Regions from separate parts of the uncultured Stenotrophomonas sp. genome, predicted to be linked through region 2. Evidence: riboswitches for the same ligand, from Rfam matches in the RefSeq annotation. Region 2 holds a riboswitch; the other holds the start of a gene.
The links. Region 2 has a riboswitch for glycine ahead of gcvP (aminomethyl-transferring glycine dehydrogenase). Riboswitches for the same ligand answer to the same signal wherever they lie in the genome.
Positions count from the first base shown of each region.

Region 1: another riboswitch for glycine. It lies ahead of RWO33_RS14765 (trimeric intracellular cation channel family protein); the one in region 2 lies ahead of gcvP (aminomethyl-transferring glycine dehydrogenase).

Region 1 is NZ_CAUQPH010000096.1:7,728-12,130, forward strand. It holds gene RWO33_RS14750 (3-deoxy-7-phosphoheptulonate synthase) at 1-644, shown strand, start outside; gene RWO33_RS14755 (DUF1778 domain-containing protein) at 824-1,093, shown strand; gene RWO33_RS14760 (GNAT family N-acetyltransferase) at 1,098-1,583, shown strand; gene RWO33_RS14765 (trimeric intracellular cation channel family protein) at 1,599-2,216, opposite strand; glycine riboswitch at 2,306-2,396, opposite strand; glycine riboswitch at 2,417-2,499, opposite strand; gene RWO33_RS14770 (GIY-YIG nuclease family protein) at 2,544-2,810, shown strand; gene RWO33_RS14775 (hypothetical protein) at 2,807-3,124, shown strand; gene RWO33_RS14780 (NAD(P)/FAD-dependent oxidoreductase) at 3,097-4,403, opposite strand, start outside.
Region 2 is NZ_CAUQPH010000031.1:4-4,406, forward strand. It holds gene RWO33_RS08135 (hypothetical protein) at 155-541, opposite strand; gene RWO33_RS08140 (multidrug effflux MFS transporter) at 591-1,814, opposite strand; gene RWO33_RS08145 (hypothetical protein) at 1,826-1,972, opposite strand; glycine riboswitch at 2,109-2,210, shown strand; gene gcvP (aminomethyl-transferring glycine dehydrogenase) at 2,295-4,403, shown strand, end outside.

The sequences.
Region 1 (4,403 bases), on a different contig from region 2:
TCCTGGACGTGATCTCGCCGCAGTACATCGCGGACCTCGTCGCCTGGGGCGCGATTGGTGCGCGCACCACCGAAAGCCAGGTGCACCGCGAGCTGGCATCCGGGCTGTCGTGCCCGGTCGGGTTCAAGAACGGCACCGACGGCAACATCAAGATCGCCGCCGATGCGGTGGGCGCGGCGTCCAACCCGCACCACTTCCTGTCGGTGACCAAGCAGGGCGACACGGCGATCGTCGCCACCGCCGGCAACCCGGACTGCCACGTCATCCTGCGCGGAGGCAAGGTACCCAACTTCGACGCGCCCAGCGTGGATGCGGCCAGCCAGACCCTGGCCAAGGCGAAACTGCCCGCGCGGTTGATGATCGACGCCAGCCACGCCAACAGCAGCAAGAACCCCGAAAACCAGCCCCTGGTGATCGCCGACATCAACGCGCAGCTGGTGGCGGGTGAAGAGCGGATCGTGGGGGTGATGGTGGAAAGCCACCTCGTTGCCGGCCGCCAGGACCTGGTGGAAGGCCAGCCGCTGGTCTACGGGCAGAGCATCACCGATGGCTGCATCGGCTGGGACAGTTCGCTCGCCGTGCTCGAGTCGCTGGCCGAGGCGGTGCGTGCGCGGCGCGCGCGTCGTGTGGCGGAACCAGCCTGAGGCGCGGGGCCGGCCGCACGCCGGCCCAGCGACAGGCACTGTCTAAGGTATTCTCGAACTTATTCAAAGAAATCAATTGGATACCTTGACTGTCGCGCGCCAGACTTCACTCCTTCCTTGAATCCGGCCGGATTGTATGTACAATGTATGCACAAGCCACTACTGTGCGAGTGCTTCCCATGGGAACCGCCAGCAAAGTCATCAATTTCAGAGCGCCGGCCGACAAGCAGGCCCTGATCGATCGCGCCGTGGAGATCAGCGGGGTCAACCGCACTGAATTCATCCTCGATGCGGCATGCGACAAGGCCCGCGAAGTGCTGGCGGACCAGACCCGGTTCGCGCTGGACGCAGAGCAGTTGCAGCGCTTCAACGCGCTGCTGGATTCACCGCTGGAAGAAAACGCAGCGCTGCGCCGCCTGTTGAGCACGCCCGCACCCTGGGAGCGGTAAGTCCTTGCGTCTTTCCGCGCCCGTTCCCCTGCACGCCGGTCTGTCGGTCGATGACTTCCGCTGCAGCGCGCCGGCCCTGGAAAAATGGTTGCGTGAGCGCGCGCATGCCAACCAGGCATCCGGCGCATCACGATGCTTCGTCGCCTGCGACGAGCACCATCGCGTGATCGGCTACTACGCGCTGTCAGCCGGTTCGATGTCGCATGACGCGGCCCCCGGCCGACTTCGCCGCAACATGCCCGATCCCATCCCGGTCATCGTCCTGGGGCGTCTGGCGGTGCATGCGGACTGGACGGCACAAGGCATCGGCGAGGGATTGCTGAAGGACGCGGTGCTGCGCGCCTTGCAGGCGTGCGACCAGGTCGGGGCGCGTGCATTGCTGTGCCACGCCATCGACGCATCGGCGAGGACGTTCTACCTGAAACATGGGTTCGTCGTTTCGCCTGCCCATCCCATGACGGTGATGCTGCCCCTGTCGATGGGCAGTTGAGCCTGCGGCGGTGCCTCAATGCACCTCGTCGCGATACACGAACTTCGGCATCTCCCACTTGAAGTGGATCGCCAGCAGACGGAACGCGAAGCCACCACCGAGACACCACAGCGTGGCCGCGTTGAGCGACATGCCCAGTTCGAGCAGGCCCAGCCACGCCGCGCCGGTGAGGAGGGTGATCACCGCATAGAGTTCCTTCTGGAAGATCAGCGGCACTTCGTTGCACAGCACGTCACGCAGGACGCCGCCGAACGCACCGGTGAGCATGCCGGCGATCAGCACGATCGGCACCGAATGCCCACCGTCGCGCGCTACCGCACAGCCGATCAGGGTGAAGCAGATCAGGCCCAGGCCATCGAGCACCAGGAAGGTACGGCGGAAATGGTGCATCCAACGCGCCACCCACGTAGCGATCAGCGCCGCGCAGATGGTGAAGCCCAGGTACTCGGGGTGCTTCACCCAGCCCAGCGGGTAGTGGCCCAGCACGATGTCGCGCAGCGAGCCGCCGCCCAGCGCGGTCACGCAGGCGATGATGACCACGCCGAACAGGTCCATGCGCCGCCGCCCGGCGGACAGGGCGCCGGTCATGGCTTCGGCGGAAATGGCGATCAGGTAGATGATGGACAGCAGCATGCGGCAGCTCCGGGTGGGGCAGGCTGGGACGGAAACGCGCACGCACCGCGGCAGCGCCGCAGCACTGTCGTGGGGTGGGAATCCGTTGCCGCTCCCGCTGTCCTTTTGCCTGAGAGTTCGGTGGCCAGGCCACGTGCCCCTTCGGCGGGTCATTGAAGACCTCTCTCCAGATCGGCGTGTTGGATGCATGGTTGGTGGGCTATCGGACCACCGGCCTGAGCGATTATGGGAGCCTGCGCCTTCGGCGGGCGCCAGCGCGGCGCCTCTCTCCTGCATCCGGGGCCGATTCTAGCAGCCGCCAGCACCGACCCGGTGGATAATGCCGGTATGCCCGCTGAACCCACCCCCTGGTTTGTATACCTGCTCGAATGCCGCAACGGCAGCTATTACGCCGGCATAAGCAATGACGTGGAGGCCCGTTTCCAGGCCCATCTGTGCGGCAAGGGCGCGCGCTACACCCGCGCCAACCCGCCGGTGAAACTGTTGGCCATGCGCGCTTATCCCGACCGCTCGGCAGCCTCCAGGGCCGAATGCGAGCTCAAACGCCAGCCGCGCGCACGCAAGCTGGCCTGGCTGCAGCAACCCCTCCCATGACCGACATCGACCGGGCCAAGGCGCGCGCAATGATCGGCAAGACGGTCCTCGCCGGCATCACTTACCTCGACGTCGACGGAAACGCACTGGAACATCGCCAGATGGCGGGCGACGTACTACGCATCAATGCCGAGGAAGGCGTGGTACTGGCCAGCGCTGTCGACGGCGAGGAACTCTTCCTGCCACCGACACTGGACCACTACGCTGCGGCGGCACCGGGCGACTACACCTTGCGCTCGATCGCGCTGACCATCAGCGACCCGGATTTCCTGTGCACGTGGGACGTTCACCTCGCTCCCGGCAACGATCCCTGATCGGACGGCTTCGGCCGCCGGTCCTCCCGGTCGTCGCCAAAGATGATCCGCGCGCTGCGCTGGTAGCTCCAGTACGCCACCGCCCAGTTGAGCAGCACCACGATGCGGTTGCGGAAGCCGATCAGGAAGAACACGTGCGCGGCCAGCCAGAACCACCAGGCCAGCACGCCCGACAACTGCAGGCGCCCCAAATGCACGATGGCAGCCATGCGCCCGATCGTGGCCAGGTTGCCGAAGTCCTGGTACCTGAAAGGTCCGGGCGCGGGCTTGCCGTCCAGGCGCGCGCGGATGATCGTGGCCACGTGTTTGCCCATCTGCTTGGCGGCCGGGGCCACGCCCGGGACCGGCTTGACGTCGGCCTGGCTGATCGCGGCAAGATCGCCCGCAACGAAGATCTCGGGATGGTCGGCCAGCGTGAGGTCCGACTGCACCGGCACACGTCCAGCGCGGTCCAGCGGTACCTCCAGGGTGCGCGCCAGCGGCGATGCCGCCACGCCCGCTGCCCACACCACGGTGCGTGCCGGAACGAACTGCTCTCCCAGCTGGAAACCCTCGCTGTCGATGTCGCTCACCGCCGTGCCGGTCAGCACCTCGACACCCAGCTTCTCCAACTGTCGCCGCGCCTTCAACGACAGCACTTCGGGGAAGCTGGACAACACCCGCGGACCTGCCTCCACCAGCCGCACCTTGGCGCTGGCCGGATCGATGTGCCGGAACTCGTTGCGCAGTGTGTGCCGCGCGATCTCGGCCAGCGTCCCGGCCAGTTCCACGCCGGTGGGGCCGCCACCGACCACCGCGAAGCTGAGCCAGGCCGCCTTGCGCGCCGGATCCGGTTCGGCCTCGGCGCGCTCGAACGCCAGCAGCAGCTTGCGGCGCAGTGCGATGGCGTCATCGAGGGTCTTCAGGCCGGGCGCGTCGGCGGCCCATTCGTCGTGCCCGAAATAGGCATGGGTGGCGCCGGTGCACAGCATCAGCATGTCGTAGCCGAGCTGGCTGCCGTCGGCCAGGGTGATCTGGCGACGTGCCTTGTCGATGGACATCACCTCGCCCAACCGCACTTCGACGTTGCGCTGGTCGCCAAGGATGTGGCGCAGCGGTGCGGCGATATCGGGTGCGGACAGGCCGGCGGTGGCCACCTGGTACAGCAGCGGCTGGAACAGATGGTGGTTGCGACGGTCCACCAGGGTGATGCGCAGGCGCGCGCCGGCGAGCGCGCGGGTGGCCCAGAGGCCGGCGAAACCACCACCGATGACGACCAGGTGGGGCAGGGGATCGCGGG
Region 2 (4,403 bases):
ACCCTTGGAGGCGAAGTAAAGGAGGAGGTGTCGGCCTCCGGCCGACGCCGGGGGACATTCGCCGGAAAGGGTATGGGGGCCCGGCACTCGATTCACCGGCAGCCGCTTTTGCTGGGAGCGCGCGCAGTATGGCGCAGCCACGCAGGGCGTTGCTCTACGCCTTGGGTTTGAGGGAAGCCGCGAGATCTGTCTTGAACTGCTCGAAATCCTTGCCCTCGGCCTTGGCTTCGGCGTGGGCGGCGTCTTTCAACGCGTCCGAATACACCAGCCGCACCGGCGTGCCCTGGCGCTCGTGCAGTTCAGCAGCCTGCATGATCAGCGCCAGCACGCGGGCGGCGCTGGGGGTCTGCCCGGCAATGCGGCCGTCCATGCCCAGCACCCATTCGCCGTCACGACGGACCACGCCGGCCAGCAGCGTACGCTGCTGGTCGCGGAGCTCGGCATGCGGCTCGACCGGCGAGGCGTGGGCCTTTTCGCGGTTCGCCTCTTCGATTTCGCGGCGCCGGCGCAGGTCACGGCGCAGTTTGGAGGTGGTCGACATCAGGGGGACTTCCGGACTGCATCAAGGGTGACAGGATACCGCACGGGGCTCAGGCCCCGCCCGCCGCCGCATCGCGCCTGCGCTCGCAGCGGCGCTCCCAGAACCAGAACGCCGCGCCGACCGCGAAGAACCCGGCATAGCCCAGCGCCAGGTGCAACGGCGTGCTGCTGAGCAGCGGCGAGACCGCGCCCGCCACGACGGTGTTGATCATCAGCTGGATGAACATCTGCATCGACGAGGCCAGGCCGCGCTGGTGCGGGTACATGTCCAGCACCGCCAGCGCCAGGATCGGGAAGATCAGCGACATGCCCACGCCGCCGAGGAAGATCGGCAGCACCGCCCACGGCAACGCGATCTGCGCCACCCCCAGCACATAGGCCAGGTTGACCAGCGCCGACACCGCGCACAGGCTGAAGCCGATCGCCACCTGCCGCTGCGCCGTGATCCGCCCGGCCATCCGCCCGGACAGGAACGAGCCCATCGTCATGCCGCCGATGGTGGGAATGAACAGCCAGGCAAAGCCGCCCTCGCCCAGCTTCAGGTGCTGCATCACGAACACCGGGGCCGAGGCGATGTACAGGAAGATGCCGGAGAAATTGAAGGCGCCGGCCGCGGCCAGGCGCAGCAGGCGTGGGTTGCTGCCCATCTGCAGGTAGCTGCGCAGCAGCGCGCCTGCCGACAGCGGCGTGCGCGCTTCCACCGGATGGGTTTCGGGCAGCCACTTGCCGGTAGCCACCAGCAGCACCAGCGCGAACAGCACCAGGAACCAGAAGATCAACGGCCAGTCGCCGCCACCGAGCAGGATCCAGCCACCGATGATCGGCGCGATCGCCGGGGCGATGCCGAAGATCATCGACACCTGGCTCATCAGGCGCTGCGCGTCGGCGCCGTGGTACAGATCACGGATCACCGCACGGCCGACGATCACCCCCACGCCGGCGGTCACGCCCTGCAGCGCGCGGAACACCAGCAGCGTGGTCAGGTCGCGCGACAGGGCGCAGCCGATCGACGCGGCGATGAACAGCACCAGCCCGCCCAGGATCACCCGGCGGCGTCCGAACGCATCCGACAGCGGGCCGTGCGCCAGGCTCATCAGGCCGTAGAACAGCAGGTACACACTGACCGTCTGCTGCACGGCGACCTGGTCGACCTGCATGCGCTCGCCCAACAGCAGGAAGGCCGGGAAGATGGTGTCGATCGAGAACGGGCCGAACATGGCCAGGCCGGCAAGCAGCAGGGCCAGGCGGCGGTTCGAAGGGGCAGCGGGTGTCATCGGAAGTTCCGTCAGCGACCGTGCTTGAACGCACGGAAGGCGCCGGCCCGGACCGGGTGGCGCCTGATGAATACGAGGATCCGCTCATCATAGGCGGTTGTACCCGCCAGTTCCATGCCGAAACCGACATCCGGGTACGGAACGGTGAGCGCGTTCATCTCCCGGAAGGCCGCTGCGGGCCGGGGCGCTGGGATATAATTGGCGGGCTACATGGTGGGAGAAGTGGAGCTTGGTTTCCAGGCATCCGCTGCCGAAGGCGCAACGCCCGTAATCGCTCAGGCCCGATACCACCCGCACCAAAACTCTGGAGAGACCGGCCGGTGCCGGCGCCGAAGGGGCACGAAGCACGCAGCCGCGCGCTTCCAAACTCTCAGGCAAAAGGACAGAGGGGCACCCAGGAAGACCGCAGGGTCCGGTGGATCGTTGTCGCCCACGACACGCCCCGTCCGCGCTTCCGAACGTGCGTGCCCACTCTTTTGGATGCCAGCCATGTCCCAGAACACCCCTTCCCTGCGCGAGCTTGAACACAGCCACGCGTTCGTCGAACGCCACATCGGCCCCAACGACGCCGAAATCGCGCAGATGCTCGAGGTGGTCGGCCACGCCTCGCTGGACGCGTTGACCGACGCCATCGTGCCGGCCTCGATCAAGTCGCCGGCGCCGTTGGCGCTGCCCGTGTCGATGACCGAGGTGGACGCGCTGGCGAAGATCCGCGCCATTGCCGACAAGAACCAGGTGTTCCGCACCTTCATCGGCCAGGGCTACTACGGCACGCTGACCCCGAACGTGATCCTGCGCAACGTGCTGGAAAACCCGGCCTGGTACACCGCCTACACCCCGTACCAGGCGGAAATCTCGCAGGGCCGCATGGAAGCGCTGATCAACTTCCAGACCCTGTGCGCCGACCTCACCGGCATGGAGATCGCCAACGCCTCGCTGCTGGACGAAGCCACCGCGGCGGCTGAAGCGATGACCCTGGCCAAGCGTTCCGCCAAGTCGAAGTCGGACACCTTCTTCGTGCACGACGCCGTGCACCCGCAGACGCTGGAACTGCTGCGCACCCGCGCCGAGCCGATGGGCATCGTGCTGCGCGTGGGCACGCCCGCCGAAGCGCTGGAAGCGGACAGCTACGGCGTGCTGCTGCAGTACCCGGACACCTTCGGCCATATCGGCGACTACCAGGCGCTGGCCGATGCCGTGCACGCCCGCGGCGGCCTGGTGGCCGTGGCCACCGACCTGCTGGCCCTGACCCTGATCGCCGCGCCGGGCGAATGGGGCGCCGACATCGTGGTCGGCAACTCGCAGCGCTTCGGCGTGCCGTTCGGCTTCGGCGGCCCGCACGCCGCGTTCATGGCCTGCCGCGATGCCTACAAGCGCTCGATGCCCGGCCGCCTGATCGGTGTGTCGGTCGACGCCCAGGGCAATGCCGCCTACCGCCTGACCCTGCAGACCCGCGAGCAGCACATCCGCCGCGAGAAGGCGACGTCCAACATCTGCACCGCACAGGTGCTGCTGGCGGTGATGGCCTCGATGTATGCCGTGTACCACGGCCCGGAAGGCCTGACCCGCATCGCCCGCCGCACCCACCGCCTGGCCGCGATCCTGGCTGCTGCCCTGCGCGGCGCCGGCGTCAATGTCGGCGAGCACTTCTTCGACACCCTGCACGTCAAGGCGATCGACGCCAACGCGATCCACGCCAAGGCCGCCGCCGCGCGCATCAACCTGCGTGCGATCGACAGCGAAGCGGTCGGCATCAGCCTGGACGAAACCACCACACGCGCCGACATCGTCGCGCTGGGCCAGCTGTTCGGCGTGAGCGTCGACGTGGACGCGCTGGACGCGGCCACCGCCGATGCGCTGCCGCCCGCCCAGGTGCGCACCAGCGCCTTCCTGACCCACCCGGTGTTCAACACCCACCACAGCGAACACGAACTGCTGCGCTACCTGCGTTCGCTGGCGGACAAGGACCTGGCCATGGATCGCACCATGATCCCGCTGGGCAGCTGCACCATGAAGCTCAACGCCACCGCCGAGATGATCCCGGTGACCTGGCCGGAGTTCGCCAACATCCATCCGCTGGCCCCGGCCGACCAGGCTACCGGCTACAAGGAACTGATCGACGGGCTGGAAGCGATGCTGGTGGAATGCACCGGCTACGATGCGGTGAGCCTGCAGCCGAACTCCGGCGCGCAGGGCGAATACGCCGGCCTGCTGGCGATCCGTGCCTACCACCGCTCGCGCGGCGAAGGCCACCGCGACGTCTGCCTGATCCCGGATTCGGCGCATGGCACCAACCCGGCGTCGGCGCAGATGTGCGGCATGAAGGTGGTGGTGACCAAGACCGACGCCAACGGCAATGTCGACGTCGAAGACATCCGCGTCAACGCCGAGAAGTACGGCGACCGCCTGGCCGCGCTGATGATCACCTACCCCTCCACGCACGGCGTGTTCGAGGAAGAAGTGGTCGAGATCTGCGAGATCATCCACAAGCACGGCGGCCAGGTGTACACCGACGGCGCCAACATGAACGCCCTGGTCGGCGTGGCCAAGCCCGGCAAGTGGGGCTCGGACGTGTCGCACCTGAACCTG